One region of the Stenotrophomonas maltophilia genome, then DNA from elsewhere that is predicted to be linked to it. Evidence: riboswitches for the same ligand, from Rfam matches in the RefSeq annotation. Region 1 holds a riboswitch; the other holds the start of a gene.
What was found. Region 1 has a riboswitch for glycine ahead of EZ304_RS08860 (trimeric intracellular cation channel family protein). Riboswitches for the same ligand answer to the same signal wherever they lie in the genome.
Positions count from the first base shown of each region.

Region 1 (6,741 bases):
GTGCACGGTACTCATCCACGCTGCGCATCTGGTCATTGGCATCGAGCATCACCGCGCGGATCGGGCCGTCGAAGCTGCCCTTGGGCAGGTTGACGTTGGCCGCGGCGATGGCGGTGCGGATGTGGTCCATGCCCAGGCCGTTGGCGGCCAGTGCCGCCGGATTGACCTGGATACGCACGGCAGGGCGCTGGCCACCGGCCAGGCTGACCAGGCCGACACCGGGCAGCTGCGCCAGGCGCTGCGCGATGCGCGTATCCACCAGGTCATGCACCTGCGGCAGCGACAGGCCCTGCGAGGTCACCGCCAGGGTCAGGATCGGCGTATCGGCCGGATTGACCTTGCGGTAGACCGGCGGCACGGGCAGGTCGCCGGGCAGGAAGCTACCGGCGGCGTTGATCGCGGCCTGCACGTCCTGTTCGGCTACGCCCAGCGACACCTCCAGTCCGAACTGCAGGGTGATCACCGACGCACCGCCGGAACTGGTCGACGACAACTGCTTCAGGCCGGGAATCTGCCCGAGCTGGCGCTCCAGCGGCGCAGTGATCGTGCGTGTGGTCAGTTCCGGGCTGGCACCGGGGTACAGCGTGGTGATCTGGATGATCGGGTAGTCGACCTGTGGCAGTGCAGCCACCGGCAGCAGGCGATAGGCCAGCACGCCGGACAGCAGCAGCGCCACCATCAGCAGCGTGGTGGCGACAGGCCTGAGGATGAACGGACGCGAGAGGTTCATGCGCCGGCCTTGGTCGCGGCCTCCCCGGCGATGATCTCCACCGCCGTGCCGTCTTCCAGTCCGTCGATGCCTTCGATCACCACCTGGTCACCTGCGGCCAAGCCCGAACGCACGGCCACGCGGCCGTCATCGGCAGGGCCGAGCACTACCACGCGCCGCTGCGCCGTGTTGTCCTTGCCGACGACATGCACGTAGTTGCCCTGGCTGCCGAACTGTACGGCGGCATCGGGAATCAGCAGGGCGGGCTGCTCGCCCAGCTGCAGGCGTACGTTGACGAACTGGTTGGGAAACAGCGCCAGATCGTGGTTGTCGAAGTGCGCACGCAGCTTCAGCGTGCCGGTGGTGGTATCGATGCGGTTGTCGAGGCTGGACAGCGAGCCGCGCGCCAGCTGCCGGCGTTCTTCGCGGTCCCAGGTTTCCACCGCCAGCGACGGTTGCGCCTGCACGGCATCGAGCAGTGCAGGCAGCTCGGGTTCGGGCACGGTGAACAGCACGCTGATCGGTGCAGTCTGCGCCAGTGTCACCAGGCCTTCGGCATCGCTGGCGCGTACCAGGTTGCCCACGTCCAACCGCCGCAGCCCGACGCGGCCACTGACCGGCGCGGTGATGCGGGTGTACTGCAGCTGCAGGCGTGCTTCATCAACAGACGCCTGGTCGCTGAGCCGGCGGCCCTGCAGCTGGCGCACTTTGCTCTGCTGGTCGCTCAGTTCCTGCCCGGACACGTAGTTCTGCTTCTGCAGTTCGCGGTAGCGCTGCAGCTGCCGTTCGGCGTTTTCCAGCTCGGCCAGGTTCTGCTGCTGGGTGCCCTGGGCCTGCGCCAGCTTCACTTCATACGGGCGTGGGTCGATCTGCGCCAGCAGGTCGCCGGCGTTCACCTGCTGCCCTTCCTGGAAGTGCAGGCGCAGCAGTTCGCCATCCACGCGGCTGCGCACCACCACGCTGTGCAGCGGGGTGACCGTACCGACCGCCTTCAGGCGCAGCACCAGCGGCTCGGCACTGGCGCGCGCCACGCGTACCGGCACCGTCTTGCCCGGTGCATCGTCGCGGCTGCCGGCGTCGTTCCGGGGCCACAGCCACCACGCCAGAACGGCGACGAGGGCAAGGGCCAGCACCGCCCACAACGAGCGGGCACGGCGGAAGCGGGAATTTTCGGCGACAGACATGGGGCATCCTGCGCCCTGCGCGCGCAGGGACATGCGGGCCCGTCGGCGCGTTCACGGGCACCACGGGCAGCGGGGAGGGAGTGTCTGGCGGGGCCGCGGGCGCGGCGTGGCTGGATGCCGTCGCGCGTGCGACGGGGTGCCAATGGTAGCGGTTTACGCGAACCGTCGCCGCGTGACCTTGGTCATGCAACGCAATCGGTGGTGCCGGCCGCTGGCCGGCAACCTGCTGGAATCTGCGGGCGTATGCAGTGTTGCCGGCCAGCGGCCGGCACCACCGTCAAACCATCAATGCACTTCGTCGTGATAGACGAACTTCGGCATTTCCCAGCGGTAGTGGATTGCCAGCAGGCGCAGGGCGAAGCCGCCGCCGAGGCAGCACAGGATCGCGGTGGCGTCGGCCACGCCCCAGTGCAGCAGCAACAGGTACGCCGCGCCGGTCAGCAGCGCGATGATCGCGTACAGCTCCTTCTGGAAGATCAGCGGTACTTCGTTGCAGAGTATGTCGCGGAGCACGCCACCGAACGCACCGGTCAGCATGCCGGCAATCAGTACGATGGGCGTGGCATGGCCGGCCTCGCGTGCGATCGAGCAGCCGATCAGGGTGAAGGCGATCAGGCCCAGCCCGTCCAGCACCAGGAAGGTGCGGCGGAAGTGGTGCATCCAGCGCGCCACCCAGGTAGCGATCAGCGCCGCGCACACGGTGAAGCCCAGGTACTCGGGATGCTTCACCCAGCCCAGCGGGTAGTGGCCGAGCAGGATGTCGCGCAGCGAACCACCACCAAGGGCGGTGACGCAGGCGATCATGACCACGCCGAAAAGGTCCATGCGGCGGCGGCCGGCGGACAGCGCGCCGGTCATGGCTTCAGCGGAAATGGCGATCAGGTAGATGATGGACAGCAGCATGGGGCAGGCTCCGGGCGCGGTGGGGCCGGCCATGCGCGACTACCGCCACTGCCTGCGCAATGACGGGATGACGATGACCGGTGCCGCTCCCGCTGTCCTTTTGCCTGAGAGTTCAGCGGCGTGGGCCGCGTGCCCCTTCGGCGGATCGTCCCGGGCATGCCCGGTGACCTCTCTCCAGCTCGGCGAGTCGAATGCATGGTTGGTGGGATTCCAGCCCACCGGCCTGAGCGATCATGGGAGCCTGCGCCTTCGGCGGGCGCCAGCGCGGCGCCTCTCTCCTGCATTCGGCCGCCAGTATATCCGCTGCAGTGCAGCACGGCATAATCCCGGCATGGCCCCGTCCCCCCGCCCGTGGTTCCTGTACCTGCTCGAATGCCGCGATGGCAGCTATTACGCAGGTATCAGCACCGACGTGGACGCACGCTTCGCCGCCCACCAGGCGGGCAAGGGCGCGCGCTACACACGGTCGCGGCCGCCACTGCGCGTGCTGGCCGTGCGCGAATACCCGGACCGTTCCGCCGCCTCGCGCGCCGAATGGCAACTCAAGCAGCAGCCGCGCGAACGCAAGCTGGCCTGGCTGCAGGCCCTGGACGCTGGACTTCTGTAGCCGAGCCCGCGCTCGGCTGCTGTTCCGTCTGCCCGTTGCAGGACCCGGGCATGGGCTCGGCTCTACGGTAGGTCCACGCCATGCCTGGATGCGGCTTGCACGTGCCATGATCGCCCAGCCCTCAGCGCCGGAGACCCGGATGTCCACGATCGCCCTGCTGTTCGCCCTTTCCGCAGCCACAAGCCCCGCCGCCGACCCGGCCACCATCGCGGCCATCGAAGCCACCTGCCATGACTACGTCGACGGCCAGCTGGAGGCGGACCCACAGCGCGTCGCCCGGTCCCTGCACCCGGACCTGGCCAAGCGCGCGGTCCTCGGTGATACACCCGATGAGCGCCTTGGACTGCGCCGGATGTCCAAGGAAGAACTGGTCTCACTGACGAAGCAGGGCGCGCTGAAGACCCCGAAGGAGCAATGGGACCGCCGCTGCACGGTACTGGATGTGACCGGCAACGCCGCCTCGGTGCGGCTGGAAACACCGTGGTTCGTCGACTACTTCCACATGGGGCGCTTCGAGCAGCGCTGGGTCATCGTCAACGCGTTGTGGTACCCGAAGCCGAAGGCGCAGTGACCGATGCGTGCGGCGGGCCGGGCGTGGATCGCGCTGTTTCTGCTGTTGACCTTCCTGGCCCTGCTGCCGGGCCTGCTGTATCTGCTGGGATTGGTCGCGGCCGAGGGCCGGCCGCAACCCGTCGATTCCGCGCGGAGCGGCGGCGCGTGTGGTGCTGCGACCTATGCCCACCACGTACCGATGGATCCATGGCGATTCACGGCGCGCCACGTGGGGGTGAATACGAAGGTGAACGTGCCGGATGTCGAGCTCGAAGCCTCCTGGATCGCACGCGTCCACCTCGGCCACCATCCACGCCACAGCATGCTGCGCTGGCACCTGAGCTCGGCAGCACTGACCATCTGGATCACCCGGCACTGGTCGTCACGGCAGATCGCCGGCACGGCGCGGGCCGAAGGGTACTGCCCGCCCCGACCGTTGCATGGGCGCGGATCAGACTGACCGGGCCTGCTGGGACAGGGTGCTCTGGTGATCCAGCTCCTCCTGCCGGGAGCGCGCATCGGTCTGTCGGTGTGCGTCATTCATCGTCTGCAACTGCGCCAATGACGTGTCCACGGGGGTGGCAAATGCCTGCGCGGCCGGCATCTGTGCCCTGAGATGGGCCGGGTCGGACGGATCGCCCTGCACGACGAAGAGCGTTTCCGCCCTGCCATCCTGCGAAGGCGAGGCGCCCAGCACGACATGGTCGATGCGTGTCAGCCCGGCCTCGCGGGCCAGGCAGGTCGAGCTGGCTGCAAGGCGTTGCGCGTTTTCGCCGAAAGGCTGGGCCCGGCTGTCCTCCAGGCGCCGCACCGCCTCCTCGGCCTGTTGCAGCAGCGGGTCGGAAAGCGCGGCACGCCGTCGCTCCGGTTGTGCGGGTTCGACGTGCAGCAGCTGTTCGGGCATCCCGTTGCGCGGGGCGCGGTTGAGGTCGATGGAGCCGTCGGCATTCTGCTGGCGATGCAGTTCCGCACGCGGCACGGTGGACCACTGGCCATCGATGAAAGCGTGGCCGCGACCGTCCCGGTTCCAGATCACCAGATCATCGCCGGAGGCGTACAGGCCGGCGGTGGCCGGCGAGCTGCCGGCCGCCTGCGGGCGGCCCCAGGCATGTGAGCGCCCGTGCTGCAGGGCATCGAGGTAGGCCGGTGCCTCGGTGTTCTGCAGGAACAGGGTCTTGACCACTTCGTAGCGATGCAGGGCCTCGGGGTGTACGCGATCGGCAGCCAGCGCCACCGGGCTGGCCAGCGGGTCGGCGGAGACACCGGCGAACACATCGCGCATCGGATTGCCTGGCCCTGCGGCTCGCAACCGGTTGAAGACCTCGGTGCCCTTCAGGGCGTGCTCCACGCCGCTTTCCAGGTAGTCGGGCTGTTCCCTGCCGCGTACGACGCGGTTGGGAAGCATGCCGTCGATCCGTGTCTTGACGTCATCCACGCTGGCCAGATCGCCGCTGGCAATCGACCGCAGAACGCCAGGATAGCGGCTCAACCCTGCCTGGTTCTCCAGCTTCATCAGCATGGTGGCAAGCTTGGCCTGGTCATCCAGCGACGCATGCTGGTACAGGTCCGTGCCGCGCAGCTGCTGCATCGCGCCGCCAGGATCCCGGCGGCCATCGCCGTGGCGGAGCAGTCGGTCGACCTGGCTGACATCGTGTGCATGCACGAACGCAACGCCGTCGCTGGATGCAAGGAAGGTGTTCAGATGTCCGCGGACGGTCCCATCCAATGCGCGCCCATTCTGTGCCCTGATGCCGTCGCCATCGCGCTGCAGGTCGGAAACCGTCTGCTGCCGCTGGCGTGCATCAAGCTCCAGCGAGGGCTGCTGCTGGCGCGCCCAGCGCTGATAGGCGTCCACCAGCTGGGTCGCCACCTCCGGGTGCTGGCCCAGATCGGTCTGCAGCGTGCCGATGGAAAAACCACTGTTGCCCACCGGCGTCATGACATTGCCGCTGATGTTGCCGGCAAAGGACAGCTGGTAGGCCACGTTGCGGCCGGCGTTGCTGCCCTCGGACGCCACGCCGATGGCGAAGTAGGCCAGTGTGCGCAGCTGCGCATCGCTGAGCTGCGGACGATCCTGCGGTGCGGTGCTCATGGGCTGTTCTCCTTGCCGTTGGCGGTGCGTCCACACATCTTCAGCGCTTCGCGCACGGATGCGATGAGGCCGACGTACTCGTCCGCTGCAGCCGGTGACATCCCGTCTGCAAGTTCGTCATCGCTGCGCGCGGCGTCTTCGGCATAGGGCGACAGTGCGGCCTGGCAGGCCGCGTTGTTTCCCGCGTCATGCTGGGCCGAAGCGATCGCCAGCCTGATGTCGGCGATCGTGCTCAATGGAAGCGTATCCGCGCAGGATGCCTGGAGCGATTCCAGCGTGCTGGCGGTGCCGGCGGCGGAATACGGCGCGGTCTTTGCAGCCGCCTGGCGCAACGCGGCGGCAACGTTGTCCGTCATGCAACGGTCGCTCACCGCAAGGTAGTGGCCCTTGAACCCACCGTTGCTGCCGCAGTAGGCGGCGCAGGCATCGGCCGTGCGCGTACCGACCTCGACGCCCTGGGCGGTAGGTTGCATCGTGAGCAGGCATTGCGCTGCGCCGGGTGCGGGATCCACCGCGACGGACTGCAGATCGTCGCCGAGCGTGCCCGCCAGGCTGCATCCGGCGCCGGAGGATTCAGTCTCCAGATGGAACTGCAGCGACGTGCTGCCAGGGCGTGCCTGCAGCAGCAGCTGTCCCCATCCTCGCTCGGTCGAGTAGGTACCGGGTGACAGGCGCGGAGAGGGCGCTGGCGAGG
Region 1 covers NZ_CP037858.1:1,948,808-1,955,548, reverse strand. The annotation lists gene EZ304_RS08870 (multidrug efflux RND transporter permease subunit) at 1-730, opposite strand, end outside; gene EZ304_RS08865 (MdtA/MuxA family multidrug efflux RND transporter periplasmic adaptor subunit) at 727-1,893, opposite strand; gene EZ304_RS08860 (trimeric intracellular cation channel family protein) at 2,179-2,796, opposite strand; glycine riboswitch at 2,881-2,984, opposite strand; glycine riboswitch at 2,998-3,087, opposite strand; gene EZ304_RS08855 (GIY-YIG nuclease family protein) at 3,128-3,403, shown strand; gene EZ304_RS08850 (nuclear transport factor 2 family protein) at 3,543-3,974, shown strand; gene EZ304_RS08845 (hypothetical protein) at 3,978-4,415, shown strand; gene EZ304_RS08840 (XVIPCD domain-containing protein) at 4,407-6,047, opposite strand; gene EZ304_RS08835 (hypothetical protein) at 6,044-6,741, opposite strand, start outside.

Region 2 (6,741 bases), 680 kb from region 1:
CGCAGCGGCCAACTCGGCCTTGAATTCCTCGAAGGTCTGGCCCTTCTCCCTGGCTTCGGCCTGTGCGGCATCGCGCAGCGCGTCGGAGTACATCAGGCGCACCGGCGTGCCATTGCGTTCGTGCAGCTCACCGGCCTGCATGATCAGCGCCAGCACCTGTGCGGCGCTTTCGCTGTGGCCGGCAATGCGGCCATCCATGCCCAGCACCCATTCGCCGTCGCGGCGCACGACACCGGCCAGCAGGGTGCGCTGCGCATCGCGCAGTTCCGCATGCGGCTCCACCGGCGAGGCCTGGGCAGCGGCCTTGTTGGCGGCCTGCTTTTCCTGGCGACGGCGCTGGTCGCGGCGGGTCTTGGAGCTGGTGGACATGGTGCGGTACCGCTGCGAAAGGGGGGCGCAAGGATAGCGCACCCCGCCCGCAGCACCGCTTCACACCCCTCAGTCCAGCACTTTGCCGTGCCGCCAGTAGCCCATGAAGGTGATCGCGCGGCGGTCCAGCCCGCAGTCGCGGACCAGATGGCGACGGACCGCCATCACCGACCCCGCCTCGCCTGCCACCCAGGCATACAGCGGCCCGGCCACGCTGGCATCGGCCTGCTCCCACAGGATCTGCGCGTCAATGTCGATCTCTTCCAGCTCGTCGCCTGCGGCCACGCTCGAGGCCGCTGCCAGGCGCGCCTGCACCGCCTGCAACAGAGGCTGTCCGTAGGCCGCCTGCCCGCGTGGCAGCCAGACCAGCTCGGCCGTGTCCGGGGCCTTCAACGGCACCGCATCCCCGGCCTGGGCGACCTCCAGCAGCGCCAGCGTGCGTGGCGGATCGGCCAGCGCGGCCAGTTCCTCGAGAATGCCGGCTACCGCCGGTAGCGCGGTTTCATCCGCCACCAGCAGCACCTGGCCGACACCCGCCGGCGGCTTCCATTCCCAGCCTTCGCTGCTGTCGGCACAGTCCGCATCGGGGGCCAGCAGCACTACGCGGTCGCCCGGCCGCGCGCGGATGGCCCAGCGCGAGGCCGGCCCGGTTTCACCATGCAGCACGAAATCAACGTCGACCTCGCCCTGCTCGGCACGCAGCTGGCGGATGGTGTAGGTGCGCATCGGCGGGCGCTGGTCGTCCGGCAGCGCGCGATAGCGTGGATACCAGTCTTCACCGCTGGGGACCTGCGGCACGTCCTGGCCGGGCAAGGGGAAGAACACCTTGATGCGCTGGTCCGGGCCTTCGGTCTTCATCCGTGCCACGTCGGCACCGGTGAACACCATGCGGTCAAGGGAAGGGGAAAGAACGCGGCGCTCCTTCAGCGCCACCTCGAACAGGCGATAGGTCTGCTGCGCAGCCATGGGGGAACCTCATGCAACGACATCGGATCGGCTGGCTGTCGTGCATCCACGCACCGGCTGGCTGGAGTCCCCAGCCTAGTCCGGTCGTTCCTGGCCGCAAGCGTTGGAGACAGCGCGGCCCGCACTACCCCTGCGCACTGCTCAATGGCCCGTGCAGACTGCCTGCGCCGCGCGCTCGCGCTGGTGCTCCCAGTACCAGAACACGAATCCGGCGCCGAAGAACGCAGCCTGGCCCAGTGCCAGGTGCAGCGGGCTGGCACTGAGCAGCGGCGACACCACGCCAGCCACCACCGTGCTGATCATCAGCTGCACGAAGGCCTGCAGGGACGATGCCAGGCCACGCTGGTGCGGGTACATGTCCAGCACCGCCAGGGCCAGGATCGGGAAGATCAGCGACATGCCCATGCCGCCCAGGAAGATCGGCAGCACCGCCCACGGCAGCACGAACTGCGGCGACAGCGCCACGTAGCCGACATTCAGCAGCGCCGACAGCGCGCACAGGCTGAAACCGATGGCGACCTGGCGTGTGGGCGTGGTGTGCCCGGCCATGCGCCCGGACAGGAACGAGCCGGTGGTCATGCCGCCGATGGTGGGAATGAACAGCCAGGCGAAGCCGCCCTCGCCCAGATGCAGGTGCTGCATCACGAACACCGGTGCCGAGGAGATGTACAGGAAGATGCCGCCGAAACCGATGCTGCCGGCCAGCGCCAGGCGCAGGAAGCGCGGGTTGAAGCCGATGCGCACATAGTCACGCAGCAGCACGCGCGGCGACAGCGGTACCCGTGCCTCGACCGGGTGGGTTTCCGGCAGGAAGCGCGCGGTGGCCGCCAGCAGCACCAGCCCGAACACCACCAGGAACCAGAAGATCAGCGGCCAGCCGGCGCCACTGAGCAGGATCCAGCCGCCGATGATCGGTGCGATCGCCGGGGCGATGCCGAACAGCATCGACACCTGGCTCATCAGCCGCTGCGCATCGTGGCCGTGGTACAGGTCGCGGATCACCGCGCGGCCGACAATCATGCCGACACCCGCAGACAGGCCCTGCAGCGCGCGGAACGCCAGCAGCGTCGTCAGGTCGGTGGACAGCGCACAGCCGACCGAGGCGCCGACGAACACCACCAGGCCGCCCAGGATCACCCGCTTGCGGCCCCAGGCATCGGACAGCGGGCCGTGCGCCAGGCTCATCAGGCCGTAGAACAGCAGGTACACGCTGATGGTCTGCTGCACCGCCACCTCGTCCACTGCCAGGCGCTGGGCCAGCTGCGGGAACGCGGGGAAAATGGTGTCGATCGAGAACGGGCCGAACATGGCCAGGCCGGCAAGCAGCAGGGCCATGCGGCGAGTGGAGGGAGCAACGGCAGCGGTCATGGAGGAAGCGTCCGGCAGGGCCATGCGGGGCACGCACGGCGGGCGCCGGTCCCGCTGCAACGGGGACGGCGCCAGATGAATTCGGGTATCCGCCCATCATAGGCGGGGATTGCACCCGACGCCATGCAGCACTGCACAAAACGCACGACCGGGCCATCGGCCATTCAGGCGCGGTGACCTGGCGCGGAGGCGGCCGCCGCGCCCGCAACGGGCTATAATCAGCGGGCAACACGGTGGGAGAAGCGGAACACCGCTGCCGAAGGCGCAACGCCCGTAATCGCTCAGGCCCGATACCACCCGTAACACAACTCTGGAGAGACCGGTTCGATCCGGCGCCGAAGGGGCACGAAGCTGCGGTCCGCCGCACTTTTAAACTCTCAGGCAAAAGGACAGAGGGGCGCCCCGCAGACCGCCGACCGGCGGCTTGTGCCCGTGCGTGTGCCCTTTCCTGACGGATCCTTCGCCATGTCCCAGAACACCCCTTCCCTGCGTGAGCTCGAGCACCACAATGCGTTCGTCGAGCGCCACATCGGCCCCAACGACGCCGAGATCGCGCAGATGCTCGATGTCGTCGGCCACGCGTCGCTGGATGCGATGACCGATGCCATCGTGCCGGCCAAGATCAAGTCGCCGGCGCCGCTGGCGCTGCCGGAGTCGATGACCGAAGTGCAGGCACTGGCGAAGATCCGTGCGATCGCCGACAAGAACACCGTGCTGCGCAGCTTCATCGGCCAGGGCTACTACGGTACCCACACGCCGAACGTGATCCTGCGCAACATCCTGGAAAACCCGGCCTGGTACACCGCCTACACCCCGTACCAAGCGGAAATCTCGCAGGGCCGCATGGAAGCGCTGATCAACTTCCAGACCCTGTGCGCCGACCTGACCGGCATGGAAATCGCCAACGCCTCGCTGCTGGACGAAGCCACCGCAGCTGCTGAAGCGATGACCCTGGCCAAGCGTTCGGCCAAGTCCAAGTCGGATACTTTCTTCGTGCACGACGCCGTGCATCCGCAGACGCTGGAACTGCTGCGTACGCGCGCCGAGCCGATGGGCATCGTGCTGCGCGTCGGCACCCCGGCCGAAGCGCTGGAAGCGGAAGCCTTCGGCCTGCTGCTGCAGTACCCGGATACCTTCGGCCAGGTGGGCGACTACAAGGCGCTGGTCGATGCCGTGCACGCACGCGGCGGCCTGGTGGCCGTGGCCACCGACCTGCTGGCCCTGACCCTGCTGGCCGCCCCGGGCGAATGGGGCGCGGACATCGTGGTCGGCAACAGCCAGCGTTTCGGCGTGCCGTTCGGCTTCGGTGGCCCGCACGCCGCCTTCATGGCCTGCCGTGACGCCTACAAGCGCTCGATGCCGGGCCGGCTGATCGGCGTTTCGGTCGATGCCCAGGGCAACCCGGCCTACCGCCTGACCCTGCAGACCCGCGAGCAGCACATCCGCCGCGAGAAGGCTACCTCCAACATCTGTACCGCGCAGGTGCTGCTGGCGGTGATGGCCTCGATGTACGCCGTTTACCACGGCCCGGAAGGCCTGACCCGCATTGCCCGCCGCACCCATCGCCTGGCCTCGATCCTGGCCGCAGCGCTGCGCAGTGCCGGCGTGCAGGTCGGTGGCGACTTCTTCGACACCCTGCATGTCACCGGCGTGCACGCCGATGAGATCCACGCCAAGGCCCGCGCCGCCGGCTACAACCTGCGCGCGATCGACAGCGACTCGGTCGGCATCAGCCTGGACGAAACCACCACCCGCGCCGACATCGTTGCCGTGGCTGCCGTGTTCGGCGCCGCGCTGGACGTCGACGCGCTGGATGCCAGCACCGCCGACGCGCTGCCGGCCGGCCTGCTGCGCCAGTCTGGATTCCTGACCCACCCGGTGTTCAACACCCACCACAGCGAGCACGAGCTGCTGCGCTACCTGCGCTCGCTGGCCGACAAGGACCTGGCGATGGACCGCACGATGATCCCGCTGGGCTCGTGCACGATGAAGCTCAACGCCACCGCCGAGATGATCCCGGTGACCTGGCCGGAGTTCTCGCAGATCCACCCGCTGGTGCCGGCCGACCAGGCGCTGGGTTACAAGGAACTGATCGACACGCTGGAAGCGATGCTGGTCGAATGCACCGGCTACGACGCGGTCAGCGTGCAGCCGAATTCCGGCGCACAGGGCGAGTACGCCGGGCTGCTGGCGATCCGCGCCTACCACCGCTCGCGCGGTGAAGGCCACCGCGACATCTGCCTGATCCCGGACTCGGCGCACGGCACCAACCCGGCCTCGGCACAGATGTGCGGCATGAAGGTCGTGGTCACCAAGACCGATGCCAACGGCAACGTCGACGTCGAGGACATCCGCCTCAACGCCGAGAAGTACAGCGACCGCCTGGCCGCGATCATGATGACCTACCCGTCCACGCATGGCGTGTTCGAGGAGGAAGTGGTCGAGATCTGCGAGATCATCCACCAGCACGGCGGCCAGGTGTACACCGACGGCGCCAACATGAACGCCCTGGTCGGCGTGGCCAAGCCGGGCAAGTGGGGGTCGGACGTTTCGCACCTGAACCTGCACAAGACCTTCTGCATCCCGCACGGCGGCGGCGGCCCCGGCGTCGGCCCGTGCGCCGTCAAGGAGCATCTGGCCCCGTTCCTGCCGGGCAAGCTGGGTGACAACGGCCCGGTCGGCATGGTCAGCGCGGCCAGCTTCGGCAGCGCCTCGATCCTGCCGATCAGCTGGATGTACATCGCGATGATGGGCCGCGAAGGCCTGCGCAAGGCCACCCAGGTCGCGCAGCTCAACGCCAACTACATCGCCAAGCGCCTGGCCCCGCACTTCAAGACCCTGTATACCGGCCGCAATGGCCTGGTGGCGCATGAGTGCATCCTCGACGTACGTCCGCTGGAGAAGACCAGCGGCATCGGCGCCGAGGACGTGGCCAAGCGCCTGATCGACTTCGGCTTCCATGCCCCGACCCTGAGCTTCCCGGTGGCAGGTACGCTGATGGTCGAGCCGACCGAGAGCGAATCGCTGCACGAACTGGATCGCTTCATCAGCGCGATGATCCAGATCCGCGAGGAAATCACCGCGATCGAAGACGGCCGCCTGGACCGCGAGGACAACCCGCTGAAGAACGCGCCGCACACCGCCACCGCGGTGACCGCCAGCGAGTGGACCCACGCCTACCCGCGCGAACTGGCCGCCTTCCCGCTGGCCAGCCTGAAGCAGAGCAAGTACTGGCCGCCGGTGGCACGCGTCGACAACGTGTACGGCGACAAGAACGTGATGTGCGCCTGCATCCCGGTCGACGCCTACAAGGATGATGAAGTCGAGGCGTAAGCCTGCGATCCATCGGAAATGAGAACGGCCCGCGCAAGCGGGCCGTTTTCATAAGGGCTCATGGACCAAGATCCACACCCACAACAATCCGATCACGGATCCGGCATCTGCCCCAGGCTCAACTGCCACGACACCCCGAAGCGGTCCTGCACCCAGCCGTAGCGGTTGCTGAAATCGTAATCGCCCACCGGCATCAACCAGTGACCGCCCTCGCCCAGCACGCGCGCGGCACGCTCGAACTGTTCGGCGCCGGAGCACTCCACGAACAGCGAGATCGACGGCGAGAAGGTGAAATCGTGCACGTCCAGGCTGTCGAAGCACAGGTAGTGGGTGCCACCGAGCAGGAAAATGGCCTGGCGGACCTGCCCGGGCACGCCGGCACCGGCGCCGTCCGGATGGCGCTGCATTGCCAGCAGGCGGAAATCGGCGAAGGCCTCGGCGTACAGGGCCAGGGCGGCCTCGGCCTGGCCGGTGAACATCAGGAAGGGGCGACTGCGCAGCATGCGGTACTCCTGGTCAACGGGCCGCTGACGGCCCACACGATCAGGATGGCACGGCGGATGTGCAGCCCCCGTGGTAGTGCCGGCCGCTGGCCGGCAGCTTCAGTCACGCCTCGCGCATGCGCCGGGCGATGGCGCTGCCGGCGGCGATGGTGGCGGTCAGCGCCACCATCGACAGGAACTGCAGGCGGGTATGCGACTCGCT
Region 2 covers NZ_CP037858.1:1,264,308-1,271,048, forward strand. The annotation lists gene EZ304_RS05855 (hypothetical protein) at 1-369, opposite strand, end outside; gene EZ304_RS05860 (siderophore-interacting protein) at 439-1,335, opposite strand; gene EZ304_RS05865 (multidrug effflux MFS transporter) at 1,477-2,703, opposite strand; glycine riboswitch at 3,004-3,106, shown strand; gene gcvP (aminomethyl-transferring glycine dehydrogenase) at 3,169-6,036, shown strand; gene EZ304_RS05875 (VOC family protein) at 6,129-6,539, opposite strand; gene EZ304_RS05880 (amino acid permease) at 6,643-6,741, opposite strand, start outside.
Region 2: linked by a shared signal. The riboswitch ahead of gcvP (aminomethyl-transferring glycine dehydrogenase) and the one ahead of EZ304_RS08860 (trimeric intracellular cation channel family protein) in region 1 are both predicted to bind glycine.